DNA from 2 places in the Isoptericola sp. NPDC056605 genome. Region 2 is predicted to be linked to the other one. Evidence: predicted binding sites of a transcription regulator. Region 2 holds the regulator's gene; the other holds the start of a gene.
The links. The regulator LexA, encoded in region 2, represses DNA repair genes until DNA is damaged. The targets are predictions, from matches to a motif close to TCGAACANNTGTTCGA.

Region 1 (4,406 bases), on a different contig from region 2:
ACCTCATCCTGCTGGACCTCAACCTGCCGCGCATGGACGGCCGCGAGGTGCTCGCGGCGGTCAAGGCCGACGAGCGGCTGAAGCACATCCCCGTCGTCGTGCTCACGACGTCCGAGGCGGAGGAGGACGTGCTGCGGTCCTACTCGCTGCACGCGAACGCCTACGTGACGAAGCCCGTGGACTTCGACCGGTTCATCCAGGTGGTCCGACAGATCGACGACTTCTTCGTCACCGTGGTGCGGCTGCCGCACCACTGATCGGGGCCGGCGGGGCGCGGGAAGGATCCGGGGCGCGGCACGGTTGTCACTCCTGCGGGCGCGAGCCCGCCGGCACGAGCCGGAGAACCGAGGAGGAGACCCTTGCTGGACCCGCAGAGCATCTACGAGGTCGACGAGGCCGCCGTTGCGCGCGTCCTGCCCCACCAGGGGCCCGACGCGGCGCCGACCGGTACCGGACCCGTGCTGCTGCACGCGCTCGACGGTTTCGTCGACGCGGGCTCCGCGGGGGAGATCGCCGTGGAGCACGTCACCGAGGAGCTGACGACCACGCGCCTGGTGACCTTCGACGTCGACCAGCTCCTCGACTACCGCTCGAAGCGGGTCGGGATGACGTTCGACGCCGACCGATGGTCCGCCTACGACGAGCCCTACCTCGCGATCGACCACGTCGCCGACCGCGAGGGCACCGGCTTCCTGCTGCTGCACGGCTCGGAGCCCGACCTGCAGTGGGAGCGGGTCGTGGCGGCCGTGAAGGGACTGGCCGAGCGCTTCGAGGTCTCCCTGACGGTCGGCTTCCACGGGATCCCCATGGGGGTGCCGCACACGCGGCCGCTGTCGCTCACGGCGCACGGCACGCGTCCGGGCCTGGTCGAGGACTACACCTCGTTCTTCGGCACCGTGCGGGTGCCCGGCTCGCTCGCCGCGCTCCTGGAGTACCGCCTCGGCGAGGCGGGGCACGACGCGATCGGCTTCACCGTGCACGTGCCGCACTACCTCGCGCAGTCCCGCTACGCGCCGGCGGCGGTCGTCGCGCTGCGGCACGTGGAGCGCGCCACGGGCCTGGACCTCGCGACGGGCCTGCTCGCGGAGGCCGCGGCGGACGCGACGATCGAGGTCGAGAAGCAGGTGGGGGAGTCGGGCGAGGTCAAGGCCGTCGTCAAGGCGCTCGAGGAGCAGTACGACGCCTTCACGAGGTCGGTGGGGCGGCCGAGCCTCCTCGCCGAGCAGGCCCCCCTGCCCACGGCCGACGAGCTCGGCGCCGAGTTCGAGCGCTTCCTGGCCCAGCAGGACGACGACTGACCCGGACGCCCCCGGGTGCCGCTCGTCCGCGGTGCGCACTCCGCCCGTCCCGAATGGCCGATGCGCGGCTTCCGCGGCTTATCCGTGGCACGTCGGTGTGGTCCGTGCCACACTGACCGCGTTGCAGAGGCGCTCCTTCGCACGAACCGGCGGTGCGGCCTGCAGCGACGGGTGGCCGCCCGGCCCGCTCGTGCCCGTTGTGACGGAAGGTCGAAGGATCAGCATGGCGCAAGGTTCTGTGAAGTGGTTCAACTCGGAGAAGGGCTTCGGCTTCATCGCGCAGGACGACGGCGGCGCCGACGTCTTCGTGCACTACTCCGCGATCCAGACGCAGGGATACCGCACCCTCGACGAGGCCCAGCGGGTCGAGTTCGAGATCACCCAGGGCCCCAAGGGGCCGCAGGCGGAGCAGGTCGTGCCGCTCTGAGCACCCGGCTCGCCTGACGACGGCCGCGTCCCCGGGAGGGGCGCGGCCGTCGTCGTGCCGGGCGCGACCGGCGCTCGCCAGGTGCTCGCCCTGTCGCCCGAACAGTGCTCGACCGGCGGACGTCAGGCCCCGGCGAACCTCGTGAGCTCGTCACCGACGAGGAGGCGGGTCGGGACGGGCAGGCTGCGCAGCCGTCGCGCGAGGCCGGCGTCGTGCAGGTCCACCACCTCGCCGGTGTCGTCGGGCGCGGCCCGCACCGCGACGAGCACCACGTTGCCGTACCGGCGGCCCTTGAGGACGGCGTGCTCCGCGACGACCCCGAGCCGGCCGTCGGCAGCCGCGCCCGGTCCGAACGCGGCGGCGAGCGTGGCGGTCTCCCGGCGCGCGAGCGACAACGGCGGGCGGTCCGCGCAGTTCGCGAGCAGGACGCCGCCGGGGCGCAGCACCCGGTGCGCGGCCGCGGCGAACGCGTCGTCGGCCAGGTGGTCGGGCGTGCGGTCGCCCGCGAAGACGTCGCGCACGACGACGTCGAACGAGCCCGGCGCCAGCGACGCGAGGGCGTGGCCGGCGTCGTCGGCCCGCAGCCGGAGCCGGGGCGAGCGCGGCAGCGCGAACCAGGACCGCACGAGCTCGAGGAGGCGGGCGTCGACGTCGACGCCCAGCTGGCGCGAGTCCGGTCGCTCGTGCTCGACGTGCCGCGCGAGGGCGCACCCCGCCGCCCCGAGGTGCAGCACCCGCAGCGGGCCGTCGGGCAGCCCCGCCAGCACGGCGGCCATCTGCTGCATGTACTCGAAGGCGAGGAAGCCGGGGTCGGCCAGGTCGAGGGCGGAGCTCGGCACGCCGTTGACGTGCAGCGTCACGCGGTCGGGGTGGTCCGGGTCGCGCTCGACGCGTGCCGTGCCGGTGTCGATCGGCACCTCCTCGTCGGGGAGTGTCGGTGCGTCGGAGGATGCTGGGTGGCGTCGACCGGACCGGCGCTCGGGGCGCGATCCACCTCGGGAGGAGCGGGACATGCGACCAGTCTCCCCGCTCCGGAGGGTGGGGAGGGCCCGGGCCGGCGGTTGACAGGTTCGAACAGGTGTTCGACACTGGACGGGCGCGGGGAACCGCGGAGCACGGGAGGTGCAGGATGTCGGCTCGCACGAGATCTGCCGGTGCGACGGGCGGTCGTGGTCAGGCGGGCCGAGCAGGTCATGGCGGCGCGGGCGCGGCGCTGCCCCCGAGCCCCGAGGTGACCCGGCTGCTCGACCGCTCCGACGCGGAGCTCGCGGCGGCCGCGACGGCGACGGACCCGGCCGAGCGCTTCGTGCACGCCCACCTGGCGGCGCTGCGGGCGGCCGCCGCCGTCGTCGCGCTGCGCGGCCGCCCGTCGGCCCGGAGCCGGGCGCGTTCGGTCTGGGACATGCTGGCCCTCGTGGAGCCCGACCTCGCCGCGTGGTCGGGCTACTTCGCCTCCGGGGCCCGTGTCCGGGCGGCGGTCGAGGCGGGGCTCGAGCCCGACGTCGACGCCCGGCGGGCGGCCGAGATCGTGGCGTGCGCGGAGGACTTCCGGGACGAGGTCGGCCTCCTGGTCGACCCGGGCGCCGGGTTCGCGCGACCGCTCGCCCTCACGCCGGCGGCGTCGTGAGCCGCGGCCCACGGGCAGCGGGGGCGTTCCGGGACTGGGGCAGCGACGAGTCCGGCACCTCCGTGCTGCACGTCGACATGGACGCCTTCTTCGCGTCCTGCGAGCTCGCCCGCCGCCCCGAGCTGCGCGGTCGTCCCGTCATCGTCGGGGGGCGGGAGCGGGGCGTGGTGCTCGCGGCGACCTACGAGGCCCGGGCCTTCGGGGTGCGCTCCGCGATGTCGATGGCCGCGGGACTGCGCCTGTGCCCGCAGGCCGTCGTGGTGCCGGCCGACCACACGCTGTACCACGAGGTGTCCGAGTCGGTGATGGCGATCCTTGCCACGATCACCCCGTTGGTCGAGCGCGTCTCGGTCGACGAGGCCTTCCTGGACGTGAGCGGGGCCCGGCGCCGGCTGGGCGCGCCGACGGCGATCGGGGCGCGGCTGCGCGAGCAGGTCCGGGCCGAGCACGGGATCACCTGCTCCGTCGGGGTCGCGCGCAACAAGTTCGTGGCCAAGCTGGCGTCCACCCACGCGAAGCCGGACGGGATGATGCTCGTGCCGGCGGACGCGACCGTGCCCTTCCTGCGGACGCTGCCGGTCGGTGCGCTCTGGGGGGTGGGTGAGAAGACGGAGGCCGCCCTGGCGCGCTGGGGCATCACGACCGTCGCCCAGCTCGCGGACACCGACGTGCCGACGCTGCAGGCGGCGGTCGGGTCGGTCTCCGGGGCGCACCTGCACGACCTCGCGTGGGGGCGTGACCCGAGGCCGGTCGTCCCGGGGCACGAGGAGCGCAGCGTCGGGGCCGAGACGACGTTCGAGCGTGACCTGTGGGACCTCCGCGCGGTGGAGCAGCGTGTCCTCGAGCTCGCGGACCGGGTCGCGGCCCGGCTGCGGCACCAGGGCGTGGTCGCGCGGACGGTGTCGATCAAGGTCCGCACCAGCGACTTCCGGACCCTGACCCGGTCCCGCACCCTCGACGGCCCCACGGACGTGGCGCGCGCGATCTTCCTGGTCGCGCGCGAGCTGCTGGGTGCGGCGGACCTCCGCGGTCTGCCCGTGCGCCTGGTCGGCGT
Region 2 (4,406 bases):
GGCGCTCGACGCCGCCTCGCAGCGACTGGGCAGCCTGCTCGCCACGGCCCCCGCGGAGCGGTTCCCGCTCGGCCTCCCCGACGACCTGCGCGCCGCGGTCGGCGCGGTGCGCGACGCCGCGCGCGAGCTCCTCACCCGGCTCAAGCCCCAGGGCCCGGGCAAGGGGCAGGAGGCGCCCGACGCCGGCACGAAGATGGCTCAGTCGGCCGTCCTGCAGCTCTTCGAGGTCGCGGAGCGGATGGCGGCGGAGGACACGACGGCGGACGTGCTGTGGTGCTCGCGCCCGCCGGAGAACGCGCCCTGGGCGGGCGACGGCGTCACGCGCCTGCACGCGGCGCCGCTGGCGGTGGCGGGGCTGATCCGCACGCACCTGCTGGGCGAGGCCACGGGAGTCTTCACCTCGGCGACGCTCACCCTCGGCGGCACGTTCGACCCGGTGGCGCGGTCGCTGGGCCTCGCCGGCTCGGGCGGGACGGACGAGACGGCCGACTGGACGGGTCTCGACGTCGGCAGCCCGTTCGACTACCCGCGCCAGGGGATCCTCTACGTCGCGCGGCACCTGCCCGCGCCGGGTCGGGAGCCGACGACCGACGCCCAGCTCGACGAGATCGCCGGGCTGATCGAGGCCGCCGGAGGACGGACCCTCGGGCTGTTCTCGTCCCGCCGGGCGGCGCAGGCCGCGGCCGAGGCGATGCGCGAGCGGCTGGACGTCCCCGTGCTGTGCCAGGGCGACGACCAGCTTCCGACCCTCGTGAAGGCGTTCGCCGACGACCCGGCGACCTGCCTGTTCGGCACCCTCTCGTTGTGGCAGGGCGTCGACGTCCCGGGGCCCAGCTGCCAGCTGGTGCTGGTGGACCGGATCCCGTTCCCGCGCCCGGACGACCCGGTGAAGGCGGCGCGGGCGCGGTCCGTGGAGCAGGCGGGAGGCAACGGGTTCATGCAGGTCTCGGCCACGCACGCTGCGCTGCTGCTGGCGCAGGGCGCCGGCCGGCTCGTGCGCACGGGCGACGACCGAGGGGTCGTGGCCGTCCTCGACCCCCGGCTCGCGACCGCGCGCTACGGGTCGTTCCTCACCCGATCCATGCCGGACTTCTGGCCGACCACGGACGGCGAGCTCGTCCGCGCTGCGCTCCGGCGTCTCGACACCTAGCGTGGGGCCGTGGACGAGACACGCAGGACGACCAAGCTCGCGATCGTCGGAGCGGGCGCGGTGGGTTCCACCCTCGCGTACGCGGCGCTGGCCCGGGGCGCGGCCCGGTCCGTCGCCCTCCTGGACGTCAACCGCGCGAAGGTGGAGGCCGAGGTCCTCGACCTGCGGCACGGGGGGATGTTCATCCCTCAGGCCGAGATCGACGGCTCGGACGACGTGGAGGTGTGCCGCGGCGCCGACATCGTCGCGGTGACGGCGGGGGCCAAGCAGAAGCCCGGCCAGAGCCGCCTCGACCTGGCCGAGGCGACGGTAGGCCTCACGCGCTCCATCCTGCCGGGCCTGCTCGAGGTGGCCCCGGACGCGGTGTTCCTCATGGTCACCAACCCGGTCGACGTCGTCACCTACGCGGCGCAGGAGATCAGCGGCCTGCCCCGGGGCCGGGTGTTCGGCAGCGGGACCGTCCTCGACTCGTCCCGGCTGCGCGACGCGCTGGCCCGCCACTGCGGGGTCGCGGTCGGGAACGTGCACGCGAACATCGCGGGCGAGCACGGCGACTCGGAGATCGTGCTGTGGAGCTCGGCCACGATCGCCGGCGTGCCCCTCCTGGACTGGCGGCCCTTCCGGGGTCGCCCGCCGCTCGACGCGCCGGCCCGGCAGCGCATCGCGACCGACGTCGTCGAGTCGGCCTACCGCGTCATCGCCGGCAAGGGGGCGACCAACTACGCGGTCGGCCTGGCGGCGACCCGGATCATCGAGGCGGTGCTCAACGACGAGCACCGCGTGATGAACGTGTCCTCCCGCCTCGACGACTTCTACGGCATCAGCGACGTCTGCCTGTCGGTGCCGTCCCTCGTCGACCGGCGCGGCGTGGGGGAGACCATCGACACCCCGCTGTCGGACGAGGAGGTCGCCGGGCTGCGTGCGTCGGCCGAGAGCATGCGGGCCGTGCAGCGCCGGCTGGGCTTCTGACCGGACCGGACCGGACGCGGGGCGCCGGGCGGGGCCGGGGCGGAGCGCCGTTCAGAGGCTGCGCAGCACCGCCACGACCCGACCGAGCACCTGCGCCTCGTCTCCCGGGATGGGCGAGTAGGCGGCGTTCTGCGGCAGCAGCCAGGTGTGCCCGCCGGCCTGCTTGAAGGTCTTGACCGTCGCCTCGCCGTCGATCATCGCGGCGACGACCTCGCCGTTCTCGGCGACGGGCTGGCTCCGCACGACCACCCAGTCGCCGTCGCAGATCGCGGCGTCGACCATCGAGTCGCCCGCGACCTTGAGCAGGAACAGGTCCCCGTCGCCGACGACCTGCCGGGGGAGCGGGAAGACGTCCTCGACGACCTGCTCCGCGAGGATGGGACCGCCGGCGGCGATCCGGCCGACCAGCGGGACGTACGACGGTGCCTGGGCCGGCTGCGCGTCGGAGGCGGCGAGCGACCCCGCCACGAACCCGGGCGCCGCGTCGGCGTCGGGGACGGCACCGCCGGTCGCGGGCGACTCGAGGTCGACGACCTCGATCGCGCGCGGCCGGTTGGGGTCACGGCGCAGGTAGCCCTTGCGCTCGAGCGTGGTGAGCTGGTGCTTGACCGAGGAGGGGCTCGCCAGCCCGACGGCCTCGCCGATCTCGCGCATGGTCGGGGGGTAGCCGCGCGCCTCGACGGAGCTGCGGATGGTCTCGAGCACGCGACGCTGGCGGGGCGTGAGGCGGTCGGACGAGGGCGAGAGCTCGCTCACCGACGCCAGCACGGTCGTGGTGGTGCCGGCCGGGACCGTCGACGCGGCCGCCTCCCCGGGGGTCTCGTCCTGGGCTGCCCATGACGTCGCCGTCGTCGTGGACGCCGGGGCCTGGTCCCGTCCGCTGGTCATCGCGTTCTCCGTCCTGCAGGGCGCGGCCCGTGGGCGGGCCGATGAAATCCGACAAACCTTCCATCGCGCTGTCGGCCACTCTAAGCCAGTTCCGGCCCGACATCAAACATCTGTTCGATCAGGTCTCGACCGTGTCGCCCCGACGTGGTACACCTAGTACAGCAGTTCGACGTACAGGTGTTCGACGAACGGGTGTTCGACGACGGATGCTCGACGGAGCGGCCGCCCATCGCGGCACCACGTGGACCGGAGGCAGGACGATGCAGAACGTGCGCAGCACCAGCGACGCTCACGGGTTCCTCGGGCTCGGAGGGCTCCGGCTGACCCGCAGGGGACGGGTGGTGGTCGCGGCACTGGTGCTCCTCGTCCTCGTGGGCGCGGGCCTGGTCGGCCAGCGGGCCGTGGCGGAGGCGCCGGGCGCAGGCGTCGAGGTGCGGCTCCAGACGGTGGCGCCCGGCGACACCCTGTGGCAGTACGCGCAGCAGGTGCGGGACACGGGGGACGACCTGCGCGACGTCGTCGCCGAGCTCCGCGACCTCAACGGGCTGACCTCGGCGGAACTCCAGACCGGGCAGGTGGTCCTGCTCCCGCTGGACTGACGGCATCGCCGCTCCCAGGGATCCTGCTTGCGCGGACGGTCGCCCGCCGCTTACCTTGACGGGCAGCCGGGCGCCGGTCCGGAGCCGAGCGCAGGAGACCAGCGATGCACTGCCCGTTCTGCCGCCATGCGGACTCACGAGTCGTCGACTCGCGCACCTCCGACGACGGCGCGTCCATCCGTCGCCGGCGCCAGTGCCCCGCGTGCCAGCGTCGGTTCACCACGATCGAGACGGCCAGCCTGTCGGTGGCCAAGCGCTCCGGGGTGACCGAGCCGTTCAGCCGGGACAAGGTGGTGGCGGGCGTGCGCAAGGCGTGCCAGGGCCGGCCGGTGAGCTCCGACGACCTCGCCGTCCTCGCGCAGAAGGTCGAGGAGACCCTGCGGGCCTCCGGTCGGCCGGAGATCGAGGCGAACGAGGTCGGTCTCGCGATCCTCGGGCCGCTGCGCGAGCTGGACGAGGTCGCCTACCTGCGCTTCGCCAGCGTGTATCAGTCCTTCGAGTCCCTGGAGGACTTCGAGACCGCGATCACGTCGCTGCGGGCGGAGCACGAGGCGCGCGGGTCGGCGGCCGACGGCGAGCCCGCGGCGGCGGGGCGCGGCGCGACGGACTGAGCGGGAGGCGCGTCCGGTCCGCGTGAAATGCCCTGGCGTCCGGTAGGCCGCCGGGGCATGCTGGACGGCACCAGGTGCCACGCGGCCCGCCGCGCGAGCACACCCACCCCGACCGACGACGAGGTGACCGTGATGACGGACGACTCGAGGGCGAAGCCCACCGAGGACACGAAGGCGCGCTTCCGGGAG

Region 1: ACFQ8Y_RS17280 (SAV_6107 family HEPN domain-containing protein) is a predicted target of LexA. The motif match lies at 2,796-2,811, and genes of this name have one in related genera.

The regions. Positions count from the first base shown of each region.
Region 1 covers NZ_JBHTVT010000019.1:6,815-11,220, forward strand. Annotated here, with positions in the region: gene ACFQ8Y_RS17260 (response regulator) at 1-257, shown strand, start outside; gene ACFQ8Y_RS17265 (proteasome assembly chaperone family protein) at 360-1,298, shown strand; gene ACFQ8Y_RS17270 (cold-shock protein) at 1,522-1,725, shown strand; gene ACFQ8Y_RS17275 (spermidine synthase) at 1,848-2,642, opposite strand; gene ACFQ8Y_RS17280 (SAV_6107 family HEPN domain-containing protein) at 2,957-3,352, shown strand; gene ACFQ8Y_RS17285 (DNA polymerase IV) at 3,349-4,406, shown strand, end outside.
Region 2 covers NZ_JBHTVT010000037.1:17,447-21,852, forward strand. Annotated here, with positions in the region: gene ACFQ8Y_RS22160 (ATP-dependent DNA helicase) at 1-1,150, shown strand, start outside; gene ACFQ8Y_RS22165 (L-lactate dehydrogenase) at 1,160-2,119, shown strand; gene lexA (transcriptional repressor LexA) at 2,171-3,007, opposite strand; gene ACFQ8Y_RS22175 (LysM peptidoglycan-binding domain-containing protein) at 3,277-3,606, shown strand; gene nrdR (transcriptional regulator NrdR) at 3,711-4,217, shown strand; gene ACFQ8Y_RS22185 (DUF5302 domain-containing protein) at 4,275-4,406, shown strand, end outside.